DNA from 4 places in the Companilactobacillus sp. FL22-1 genome. Region 2 is predicted to be linked to each of the others. Evidence: predicted binding sites of a transcription regulator. Region 2 holds the regulator's gene; each other region holds the start of a gene.
What was found. The regulator NrdR, encoded in region 2, represses ribonucleotide reductase genes. The targets are predictions, from matches to a motif close to ACACNATATATNGTGT.
Positions count from the first base shown of each region.

Region 1: pnuC (nicotinamide riboside transporter PnuC) is a predicted target of NrdR. The motif match lies at 1,466-1,481, and genes of this name have one in related genera.
Region 3: nrdJ (ribonucleoside-triphosphate reductase, adenosylcobalamin-dependent) is a predicted target of NrdR. The motif match lies at 1,525-1,540, and genes of this name have one in related genera.
Region 4: nrdD (anaerobic ribonucleoside-triphosphate reductase) is a predicted target of NrdR. The motif match lies at 1,892-1,907, and genes of this name have one in related genera.

Region 1 covers NZ_JBINJY010000002.1:193,860-197,078, forward strand. Annotated here, with positions in the region: gene ACG72T_RS02450 (HD domain-containing protein) at 1-607, opposite strand, end outside; gene ACG72T_RS02455 (peroxiredoxin) at 775-1,338, shown strand; gene pnuC (nicotinamide riboside transporter PnuC) at 1,744-2,496, shown strand; gene ACG72T_RS02465 (alpha/beta hydrolase) at 2,573-3,219, shown strand, end outside.
Region 2 covers NZ_JBINJY010000002.1:42,365-45,583, reverse strand. Annotated here, with positions in the region: gene dnaI (primosomal protein DnaI) at 1-65, opposite strand, end outside; gene ACG72T_RS01670 (DnaD domain protein) at 68-1,438, opposite strand; gene nrdR (transcriptional regulator NrdR) at 1,450-1,923, opposite strand; gene coaE (dephospho-CoA kinase) at 1,945-2,553, opposite strand; gene mutM (DNA-formamidopyrimidine glycosylase) at 2,535-3,219, opposite strand, start outside.
Region 3 covers NZ_JBINJY010000005.1:107,559-110,777, forward strand. Annotated here, with positions in the region: gene nrdJ (ribonucleoside-triphosphate reductase, adenosylcobalamin-dependent) at 1-1,497, opposite strand, end outside; gene ACG72T_RS05510 (hypothetical protein) at 1,916-2,662, opposite strand; gene ACG72T_RS05515 (SLAP domain-containing protein) at 2,776-3,219, opposite strand, start outside.
Region 4 covers NZ_JBINJY010000015.1:27,887-31,105, reverse strand. Annotated here, with positions in the region: gene ACG72T_RS11675 (aspartate-semialdehyde dehydrogenase) at 1-345, shown strand, start outside; gene ACG72T_RS11670 (hypothetical protein) at 438-1,748, shown strand; gene nrdD (anaerobic ribonucleoside-triphosphate reductase) at 2,029-3,219, shown strand, end outside.

The DNA.
Region 1 (3,219 bases), 150 kb from region 2:
TATATTGATGTCTTTGTTCGGCAATACTTTTAGCTGTTGGGGTATTCATCATAGCAGTTAATTTCAATAATTTCTCGTAAAAATGATTAATAATAGTCTCGTTATTTAAATTACGGTACTCGGCCTTGGTAAAAGATTCTCTTGGAGAAATTTTTGGGTCGTAGATGACTTCGGAATTGGCTCCACCGTAATAAATAGCTCTAATAATACCGATTGCACCAATGGCATCTAAACGGTCGGCATCTTGGACGATTTGGCCAGCTAAGGAGAGCTTGGGTGGATTATCAGACAGCGACTTGCTAAAGGATAAGTTGTGGGAGATATACATTATTTCCTGGATCTGTGCTTCTGAAAGTCCGATTGATTGGAGAAATTGTTTGATTTCTTTCTCTAAAGCCGCTGGGTCAGCTACTAATTTATCGTCAGCTACATCATGCAAGTAGGCGGCTCCCAAGGTTATTAAATGATCAGCAGGTTCTGTTTTCAAGATTTTCTTGGCTGTCTTGATTACTCTTTGAATATGGTCAAAGTTGTGTCCGGTTTTGTCCGTGTGCATTTTCTGATAAGAAAAAGTCTTGATTGCCTCAATTTGTTCGGTTGGAGTCATTTCTTAATCCCTCTTTTAGTTAATAATTATATTGTGGCACAAATTGTATTATTTTAAAAATAATAGTAAATATTTGTTAGAATGGAACTGTATAAACAGACTGTTGCTGTTGGCAATTATTGACGGTTTGATTTATAATTAAAACAGAACTTAGGGAGGCCTAACAAATGAATTATATTAATAAAGAAATACCAGATTTCAATGTTGATGCATATCAACAAGGCGAATTGAAGCAATTCAAGAAGTCAGATTTGCTCGGTAAGTGGTCGATTATTTTCTTCTATCCGGCCGATTTTTCATTCGTTTGTCCAACAGAATTAAGTGATCTGCAAGATTCATATCAAGATTTTCAAGCTGCCGGTGCTGAGATCTATTCGGTATCAGTCGACAGTCAATTTGCACACATGTCATGGGCAGAGACGACCGATACGATTGGTAAGATCCAATACCCAATGTTATCTGACCAAAAACACCAATTAGCAGATTTCTTCAATGTGCTTGATGAGGATAGTGGTCAAGCTTATCGTGGGGTCTTTATCGTCGATCCTAAAGGTATTATCAAGTCATACACCGTTAATGCAATGGGAATTGGACGCAATGCTCAAGAAATTTTACGGACTTTGCAAGCAGCCCAATTCGTTGAAAAACATGGTGATAAAGTATGTCCAGCTAACTGGCATCCAGGGGAAGACACTTTGAAACCTGGAGCAGATTTAGTTGGTAAGATTTAATTTAACAATTTCTTGAACCTTCAAATATTTCCATAATTTTTAAAAAGAACTCTTTTGATTTCATTCCGGAATCGAAAGGGTTCTTTTGGTGTTATAGCGATACGGTTGGACCAATTTTTGTTCGTTATAACAATATGTTGTGTAGGAATTTAAAAAAAATCAATATCTTGTATCGAATGATAAATTCCTGTTTACTAGGGCAAGTAATCGCTTTCGTTCGATATGGCACCATTACATTCAAATCTGTCACGACCAAATTGGAGGAAATTGGTGGTATGATTTTAAATGTCGATTAAATTGATATTTCGAAATAAATCAATTTGAGGGATAAATAAAATTAATTGTTTTGGGATATGAATACCACAAGAAAATGTTCCAATTTCAATTTAAGAGGAGAAGAAACAAATGAGTATTTTCGATCCAAGATGGTATGTAGAGCAGATGAAACACTGGAGTTTCAGAAGTTACATGCTACTTATGTTTGGCTTGGGGGCCATTACTGCTTCAACACTAGCACATTCTATTACTGGTATCGCAATTTGGACTTGGTTAGCTGCCTGTTTAGGTTTTACTTGTACGATTGCCATTACTAATGCTAAACCATTGAACGGTGTTTTAGGTTTAGTTTCAGCCTTAATTTATATCTACGTTGCTATCAGTGCTAAAAACTTCTCAGATGTTGTTTTGCAACTTAGTTATATTATCTTATTAGATATTCCTGTTTTAATCAGTCCACAATGGGCTAAAGACGCCGAGAAACATATTCATGGTCTAACGGCGAAAAAGTGGTTCAATACAGCGGTGTTCTTTTTCGTTGCTTGGGGCTTGCTATATTTGATGGATACACATTTGTTTATCAGTCCTAGACCTGTTACTGACTCTGTTGCAGCAGCAATTGGCTTTACAGGTGCTCTTCTATGTACCTTACGTTTCCGTGAACAATATTATTTCTGGACAGCTCAAGGTATTATGTCAATCGTTCTTTGGGGAATTACTGCTACTCAAGGCGATGCCAGTCCAGTTATGTTCCTAACTTATATCATGTACTTTATGAACGATATAATTGCTTTCTTTGATTCACACATCCACTGGTTCCACAAAGATGCGACAGAGAATCGTTTACGTGATGAAAAACTTTCTCAAGAACAAGTTCAATAAGTCTTTTAGTTGCAATTAAATTACCTTTTAGCTTATGATGATTTAGCATTGATCAATAAGAATAGGGTAGTTTATTATGCATGTGAAAAAATTTGTAAAAGTAGCTCTGGGCGTTACGATCGGAGTCTTATTAGTCGCTGATTTGGGCGCTAGTGGCTATATGTTTAATTATGCTTTTAGCAAGAATGGCTATAGCAGCGAAGTTAAAAGTAAAATGAGCAAAAATAGTCTGTGGTTCGCTGACCAAAAGCAAGAGATATGGGAGCAGACGACTAAAGATAAAGTCAAATTGAAGGCACGTTATTTGCCGGCCAATCATCAAACTGCTAAGACCGTCGTTGTAATTCATGGTTTTGGTAGTGCTAGTAAGTATATGGGAACGTATGTCAAAATGTTTCACGATGCTGGCTATAACGTACTGGCACCGGATACTCGTTCGTTTGGGATGAGTGGCGGTAAATATGCCGGATACGGCTGGAAAGATCGAACCGATATGGCTGAATGGATCAATATGATCAATCAGAAGTTTGGTTCCAAGTCTGAAGTTGGTTTATTTGGTGTCAGTATGGGTGCTGCCACCGTTATGTATACCTTAGGTGAGAAGCCTAAGAACGTTAAGTTTGCGATTGAAGACTGTGGTTATTCAACTATTTCCGGTGAATTAGATTACCAACTAAAAGAAATGTTTAATTTACCAAGTTTTCCAATCGTACCGACGGCAAG
Region 2 (3,219 bases):
CGATAGTCTTCCGTCAAATTCTTTGAATTCATATATTCTGCCAATCTGTTACCTAAATTTTCCATACTTAGTTGTCCTTATTTCTTAATTTTTTCAAACGTTCTTGGAGATCATCACGATTAACATTACTTGTCTTATTCGGTAATTTTGGCTTAACCTTGCTCCAGTCAGTTGCCTGTTCCACCCGGCGATTATTGTTGTTATTATACCGTCGCTTAGGATTTCGAGGTCGATTTTGGAAGTCGCTGATTCGTTGCAATGCCTGTTCAGGTGTCTTAACGCCATTTTGACTCCAATCATTAGCCACCGTTTCCATTAGGGGCAAACTTAAAGCTGGTGAATTTTGCAAAATATAGTAAACCAAGATATTCAAAACTGGAGCCGACAAGAATGCTTTCATCGACATATTACGTAAAGCTCTTGACTCAACACTACCGACGAACCCGCCATTTTTTTGCTTTTGGGCCGTTAAGAAGTCTGCCGGAACCATTGACTTGGCTTGTTGAAGTATCAATTGATCAGCTTGATTGAACTTAGTGACACTTTTATCTGCGGTCGATTCTTGAGCTTCAGTCTGAGCTTTAACTTTGATATTAGCATTTTTCTCAAAGAGATCTTGCACATGTTTTTTCAGACGTACTGGATCGATCTTTTCATTCACAATATCAGTCGTTGCATTGATTGCGCTAATGATCTGCATCTCGTCCAGCCCATAAAAAGACCGGAGACTCAAGATCAACTCTTGATTTTCTAGCAAATTGTCTTTACTGATCTTGGCCGACTGAGCGATACGATCACCAATCAATTCCCAATCTAACGGTTGAACCTTTTCGGCTGAAATTGCTGGTTTATTGGCCTTAGAAGTAACTTGAAAATTGTCACGCGCCGACTGTACTTCACTCGGAGTATTGATCAAGTCATTGTCGCTTAACTGAAATACTTCTAAAAAGTCCTTCGTGATCTCTTGAGAATTCTTCAAAATGAGATCTGACTGAGCATATTTATCGGCCAATAAATGATACTTTTTATCGCCAACTTGTTCGTACAAAAAGATACTCAACAAGTCATCTTTGAAAAAATGATTGGGAGTTAAAGGTTCAAATAACTGGTAAATATAATAAGTCCCTAGGTCATCCTTTTTTTCAAAAGTTCTGATCAATCCTAAAGCTTCATCTTTGATTCGAGCCTCATAAAAACGTTTTTGATCGATTCCCAAAAGACTGAATAATTCAGCATGCGACTTGCGTTGGGTAACCAATTCCTTATTCGGCAATTTTTCCCACAACAATAAATAGAGACTAAAGGCTTCAGTTCCTAAAATCGGTAAATATAAATCCGTCAAAACGTGACGATCGTCATCATTGAGATGGCCATTAGGCAAACACCAATAGCCAACTAGTGGTGTAAACTTTTCTGATTGAAAATTACTTGTTGACACTGGCATCCCTCTTATTTCTTGTCAATTTTATTTCCATTAGCCATCATCTCTTGAACTTCTTGCATGAAACTATTCATGTCTTTAAATTCACGGTAGACGCTGGCAAAACGAATGTAAGTTACATCGTCGACTTTAGCTAAAATCTTCATAACGTGTTCACCAATTACTTGTGAACGAACTTCACTCTCACCATTGGCTCTGATTTCATTTTCAACTTTGTCAACGATAGAATTCATTTGATCCATTGTTACTGGACGTTTTTCGGCTGCCCGAACGATTCCATGCAATAACTTCTCACGGCTGAATTCCTCACGGTTGCCGTTCTTTTTAATCACTAATAAAGGTGATTTTTCCAACCTTTCAAAGGTGGTAATTCTCGTACCGCAATATTCACATTCACGGCGACGACGAATAGCACGCCCTTCATCACTGGGGCGACTGTCGATAACTTTTGATGAATCATGATGGCAATGTGGACAAATCAAGATTCTAACCTCTTTTCTCAATTAAAGTTGCGATATTAACTTTTCGATTTCATTTTCAAGATGTGCTAAGTCAAAAGAATTATCAATCACAAAATCAGCTCGACTGCGTTTCTCATCCATCGACATTTGTGAATTGATTCGTTCTAAGGCGACTTTTTTAGTTAAATTATTTCGGGTCATTAACCGTTGCAACTGTACTTCTGGTCTTTCGTAAAGACTAATTATACCGTCAAAGTAGGTTTGATAACCACCCTCAAACAACAATTGAATTTCAAAAATAGAAATTGTCGAGCTGTTTGACCGTTTGACTGCCGCAATAGTCTTTAATATCTTCTCTTTGATCAATGGACGAGTAATCTGGTTCAATTTCTTTAGTTCTTGATGATCACTAAAAACAATTGCTCCCAATTTGGCACGATCCAAAGTCCCATCGGATTTGAGAACTTCGGTCCCAAATTGAGCTGTAATCTGCTGTAAACCGATTGATCCTGGTACGACTACCTCTCGTGCCACTGAATCAGCGTCAAAGACTTGAAAACCATGTTGGCGAAACATTGCTAAAACGGTTGACTTACCACTGGCAATTCCCCCGGTTAATCCATATATTTTACTCATTTGACGATCTGACATTTAGGACAAAAATGCGTCCCACGACCTCCAACTTTAATCTTTTCAATCTCTGTTTTGCAACGGGGACAAGGTGTTCCCTCTTTACCGTAGACTTTAAGACTATTCTGCATATTACCTTTGTGACCAGTCGCATCGATATACGAACGAACTGTTGAACCTCCGTTAGCAATAGCTGATTCCATCTCTTGATTTGAAGCAACAATAATAGCCTTGATATCCTCATCATTGAGGTGATTGGCTGGCGTTTGAGGATGAATCTTAACTTGCCACAATACCTCATCGACATAAATATTGCCCAAGCCACTCAAGCCTGACTGATCCAACAAGACCGTCTTAATATCTTTTCTATGACGCATAATTCTTGGCTTAAGTTTTTCAAAGGTAAAGTCAGGCGACAATGGCTCTGGTCCTAGCTTCATGATTGACTTGTTGGTCGACAATTCAGCCGTGGGCCACAGTTGCATGCGACCGAATTTACGCACGTCATTATAAATCATTTTTTCGCCATTATCCAAGCTGAAAATTGCATGAGAATGCTTATCAATCGCACTGGGATCAGCTGAAATACGGTAACGTCCTTCCATTCGTAAGTGACTGATTATCGTATAGCCATTATCTAAATGAATCAATAAAAACTTTGCTCGCCGACCAACATCAGTAATCGTT
Region 3 (3,219 bases), on a different contig from region 2:
TTCAAAACCGGTCACAACACGATTACCGAATGTAGTCAAAATCCAGTCTTGAATACCAGACATTGACACTCCGATTCGACGATTCTTTTGAATAACATTACGAGAAACTTCCCAATCGTAATTGCTGAAAGTAACACGCTTAGTATAACGGGCAGCTAACGTAAAGGCTTCCTCTAAACTCCAGCCTTGCTCAGTGGCAATCAATGGAAAGACTTCAAATAAGTTGCATGGTTCACCATTGCTCAAAGAAATTTCCCCACATGGATTAGTTCCTTCAACACCTTCATCGATTCCTGGTTGATAACCGTCGATGGCACGACCATAGTTCTTGGATAATTCCAAGTTCACAATACCAGGTTCACCATTGTGAGTAATGGAGTCGGCAATTGGTGCATAGCGTTTGAATTCAGAATCAACTGCCACACTGTTATTAGAAGCCCAACGGTGATGGTAGAGTTTCTTTTGATCTTGTTTCATAGTAATGAAGTCGTCATCAGTTGCACCGCCCAAAGCTAATTCTGCTGAACGACGAACATTTCCGGCTACGACCGTCTTACCGATCAAGTTACCCATATCGGTACAGTCAACCGAAGTCAACTTGCGTCCAACCGCATTATTCAATACTTCGTTAATATCGAAAAACATTTCAATCAATGGTATGGGACCGGAAGCAGTTCCACCAAAACCTTTGATTTTTTCGCCTTTAGCACGGATATCAGTAATATCAAGAACGACTTGATCAAGTCCATCGTTAGTGTCAGCAAAGTGAGCATCGATCATATTAGCATTTCCGATGACCCAACCTTCACGGGTATCAGGAATTTCATAATGACGTGTAGCAGAAATGTCATTTTCAGCCAACCAATCGTCACGATCAACTGCACCAGCTTCGATAGAGTCTTTATAAGAGGCACTCTCTTTACCAATGATTACAGTTAAATCGACTTTATTATCAACCTCAGGCATTAACTTCATGTTGCTAGGAACAACAGAGAAACCAACGCCGCCACCCTTCATCAATTGATCAAACATGAAGGAGAATGGCATTGAAACTGCGAGTTGATCCTTTTGCAAATAATCTGGCACGATATGGCTTTCACCATACTTTTGAGGACGAATAGCCACGAACCAACAGTTATTCAAAGCATCCCCGTTGCGATGTTGATATTCTGTTCCTGAGATCCACAGATTTCGACCTGATGGTGTAGCTGCCAAGCCATAGACCAATTTGTATAATTGTTGAGCTTCTTTAACTAATCCGGCATATTCTTCATCAGTTAAATCGTCTTTTTTCAAACGAGGGTCAAGATTAATATTTCCTTCGATAACACGCTTTACAGTTTCTGACCAGTTCTCAGTTCGACCCAGTTCAGGAATCCAACGGGCATATGTTCGTTTATAGGTGACCCAACCTAGTTCACCCCAGTGGGGTTTAATTGTTTTTTTAACATTTTCGATAAATTCATCTGACAAAATAACTTTATTAATAACGTCCATTACTGATCACTCCACATAATTAAGATAACACAATATATAGTACCCTCAAAAATAAAAAATAACAAGATATAGTAGTTAATTATTACCATTGACATTTAGTAATTATTAGCAATCCTTGTTATTTCTGTAATTTTAGATTTATAAATCGATTAAATTTTTAAGCGAGTAAAACAAATTGCAACTACTATTTTAGCCCCCATTTTGAAGACTAAGCAATGATTATTTTAATTTAAACTTCCGAGTAAATTTCAAGTGGGTAAATGAAAATTTTTATCTTGACACGAACATATGGTTGTCAGATCAGGTGTTCCACAAGAAAAATTATTTTTAATTATAAAAAAATCTGACGAATTGTCACCTTTCGTCAGACCTATACCAATTCTATTTATTCAGAGCATTTCTCCCAAGTAATAAATCATTAAAAATTATTTAAGCGTTCAGTGATCCGTTTTAAGTTGGGATATTTTTTGAGATTACCTTTTAGAAAAGCGGGATTATTCAAGCGATAAGTTTTTGATTCTTGAGTCCAATACGTTACTTGTGGATTATTGATCACAAAGAAATTCTTTCGGCTTAGGCCAAAGTGCTGATACATCTTCTTTTGATTTTCATTCTCAGCTCGAAAACGATTCAAGCCAATAATTATTTTTTGGCCAATTTGAGGCATCGGGATACTTGGATCACTGGCTCGAATAATCGTATTAGGATCATCAAAGCCAAAATCTTTCGTAGTATCTTTATCCGTAAACACATTTACGTAATCTTTAACTCGAGCTAGACCACCGGAAAATTCCGTTTTGATAGTTTTACCTTGCCAAGATTTATCGCCAGAAATTACTTTTTCAATATAAATCGTGGCTTTGGTCTCGGTGACTAAGCGTCCTAACTCGGGCTGTAAATTAACCACTTGAGCTTTTACAAGCAATTGATTGCCAGCTGTCAAACGCTGCCAGGACATACTAGAGTCATCATATGCAGGCGGAATAGTTGGCGTCTGATCGGATATTTTCTTATCTAAGTCGACAGCTTGACGTAATCGTCTATTCCACTTAGTTTTGTTCTGACGAATTGTTTTGACTGCAGGTGCACTAGATGGTGACTGATTAGTACAGGAGCTTAATGATAACAACATTACTCCCATTATCAGCCAAATTATTTTTTTCATCGCTAGGTTCATTTCCCTTCAGTCATTTTTCTTACCTAGCGTACTATACCACAACAAAAAAGCGAGTCGCTCAATCTTTTCTCAAAAGATCGAATTACTCGCTTGGTGACTAATTATTTCGTTAGATTACTTGCTTTAACCCATTCATTAGTTGCTACTTGGTAATAAGTTTCACCATTAAGTGTCATCTTATTAGCAGTCTTCCATGATGAATTTGGTCCTAAAGCACGATCAGAAATAGCTGTACCATCTTTAGTATATAGTTGAGCCACAGTTGAACCAATAGTTACAACACCAACTGCTGGTTTAACGTTTGAATCATTATTAGTTGTTTGACCAACTACGGTAACAGTACTTGCGTCAACCCATTCATTAGTTGCTACTTGATAATATGTCTTGCCATTTAAGACCATCTTATTAGCTGTACGCCAGCTTGTGTTTGGTCCCAATCCACGGCCGGAAAGTTCCTTACCATTCTTGTCATAAAGTTTAGCAACTGAACCACTTGTTGCTACTACATTTGAGAATGGTGTGACTGTATTGTTAGTAGCTGTAAC
Region 4 (3,219 bases), on a different contig from region 2:
AAAGTCACCGCTACTTGCGTTAGAGTGCCGGTACCGATTGGCCATGGCGAATCAATTTATATTGAAGTAGCAGATAAGTCAGCAACTGTTGAACAAATTAGACAATTGATCAGTGATGCTCCAGGAGCCGTTTTACAAGATGATCCAACACAACAAGTTTATCCACAGCCAATCAATGCGGTTGGCAGTCGTGACACTTTCGTCGGGCGTATTCGTCCCGATTTAGAAAATCAAGGTGCATTCAATATGTGGGTTGTTTCTGATAATTTGTTAAAAGGAGCTGCTTGGAATACAGTTCAAATTGCGGAAAGATTAGTCGCAGATGATTTAGTTCGTAACAAATAAAAAATATGGGACACATTAATTAGACTGTGTTCCATATTTTTTTTGCTATATCTGTTAAAATGTTTAAAGACATTTAAATTCAGGTGAAAAAAATGAAGCGAATAATGAGTTTCTTTAACGAAGGTGCCTTGGACCTCTTGGCCAATGGTGGCGTCGCAATACCGTATTTTTTCTGTTTAACTTTATATAATCAAAATAAGAGTATTTTCAACTATGCATTACCATTTTTAATGCTCTATACTTTTCGAGCTTTGGGAATGTTGTTGACGACTTTTATTACTTTACCAGCCTCAACCATGTTGTCCTTTTCAAGTTTGTTCGGGGTGGTCGGTTCAATTTTTATTCTCGGAGCAGCTAATCCGTTCTTTGGCGTAATTGGAGGGGTCCTCTTGGGGCTTGCTTCCAGTTGGATCTGGCCATATTACTTGACGGTTCGGTCTCGGGGACAGATGGATAAAGAATTTAAATTTAATCGAATGCATACTTTATCGGTGTTAATAACTTTAGTTCTCCTTGTAGTGGTTCAGTTGATTGCTACGAAGACGAACTTCTTAAATCTGTCTTTTATTCTACTAGCTTTTCTATTTTTGGCAGCTTTAGTTGGTGGAATGAATATCACTCATCGATTAACTTTTTATCAAGGAATTCAAACTAAACAAAAGTTTCGGATTAATTCGTTCTTTAGTTTGATCGTGCTAGCCAGCTTAGTCATGTTGATCTTCATTATTCGATATACACGGCTCAAGGCAGTATCTCAAACGTTTGATCTACTCATTAGTGTCGTTGCCATTATGCTCTTTTTATTCTTAGCATATTATCAAATCGACATTCACAAAAAGATTTTTCCTTTGAGTTTAGTGGCCGTCAATCGTGGTGTCATCATGAATTACGTGATGTTATATTCGATTTTTGATAGTACGATCAGATTTGGCTTCAATACACTGATGCTAATTTATACGATTTATTTGTTAGGATTTGAAGCTGGTCCATTTCTATTGAAAAATCGTACTAGCTGGCGATATCCTCTATTGTTATTGGGACTTGTCTTAGCATTATTTAACTATACTTATTTCATTGGTTTATTATTATGTGCAATCTTTGTCGGAACTGATAATCGGATCTTAAACGATGCTTTATATAATCATCCTGACTTAGATTCTGAACGAGCCTTTTTGATCAAGTATCAACTTTCTTGCGTGGGGAATGTTTCTCAACAATTAGTTTATATGACAACGATTTATTTCATCAGTTATTTTACAAAAATCAATGCTTTAGGCTTCTTTAATGCCAGCGTTACTAAAGGACCTACGGATGGAGTTTTATACGGAGTCCACATTTTTATTACAACAATTGTATTTATTTATGCTGCGGCGACATTTTATTTTGCCCGAGATAAAGAGTAATAAGACCATTACAACGTTATGATTCGAATTTACTAAACTTTTTTTGAACATGAACATCTGTTGTGGAGGCAAATGGTTTGGTTCACTATAACGCTGTTTTGTGAATCAGTCGGCGATATGAATTTATGAAAATATAAATAAGACTACTATATATTGTGCTTGTGTGTTATATATAACACTTCATGATGTATTGGTAGCCTTATTTTTTTGTTTTATATTTTGTAGAATGAACTTGATCAATGACGATGATTTGATTTTTTTCAGATGGGGAGGAAAAAATATGACTTCAAAGCTGGATAATTTAATTGGGCTCCGAGTTGAAAAAAAGTGTGGAGTACAAACTGATTTTTATCCATATAAAATTGAATTTGTTCTAAATAAATTAGGATTAACAAGTCAACAAAAAAAGGCCTTGATTGAGAGTTTGGTCTCACAGCTTGGTGAATTTGATATGATTACAACTTCACAAATTCACAGGTTTATTTTGGAGAGTTTGGTCGCTGCTGGAGCAAATGATCAGGCACAAGCATATGAGAATTATTCACAACAGGATCAACTTCTTTTTGAGCAAGCGACTGATGTACAAGGCAATATTGAAAAACTTTTTGATCGTAATGAAGATATGGTTCACGAGAATGCTAATAAAGATAGTAATATTTTTAATACTCAGCGTGATTTAGAAGCCGGTGTTGCCAGCAGAGCTATGGGGTTAAAAATGTTGCCTGAAATTGTTGCAAAGGCGCATTTACGTGGCGATATTCATTGGCACGACCTCGATTATTCGCCAGTGACACCAGAAACTAATTGTTGTCTGATCGACTTTGATGAGATGTTAAGTCATGGTTTCAAGATTGGTAATGCTTGGGTCTCAAGCCCGCGTTCAATTCAAACGGCAACAGCTCAAATGTCGCAGATTATTGCTAATGTAGCTTCTTTGCAATACGGTGGTTGTTCCGCCAATCGAATTGACCAGTTATTAGCGCCCTATGCAAAACTCAATTATCAAAAGCATCTACAAGATGCTCAAAAATGGATTGCGGCCGATAAGCAAACTGCTTTTGCCTGTGAAAAGACTCAAAAAGATATTTATGATGCCATGCAGGCACTGGAATATGAGATCAATACGCTTTATTCCTCACAAGGACAAACTCCGTTTACGACAATCAATTTTGGCCTAGGTACTAATTGGATCGAACGAGAGATTCAAAAATCAATTTTAAAAATTAGAATCAAAGGTTTGGGTCAGGAACATCGGACAGCAATTTTCCCCAAGCTAACCTTTACACTCAAACGGGGACTGAATATGGAACCTGGAGATCCTAATTACGATATCAAAGAATTGGCTTTAGAATGTTCGACTAAACGAATGTATCCTGACCTATTAATGTACGACAAGATCAAGGAATTGACAGGTAGCTTTAAAACTCCGATGGGCTGTCGGTCTTTCTTACAAGGTTGGCAAGATGAATCT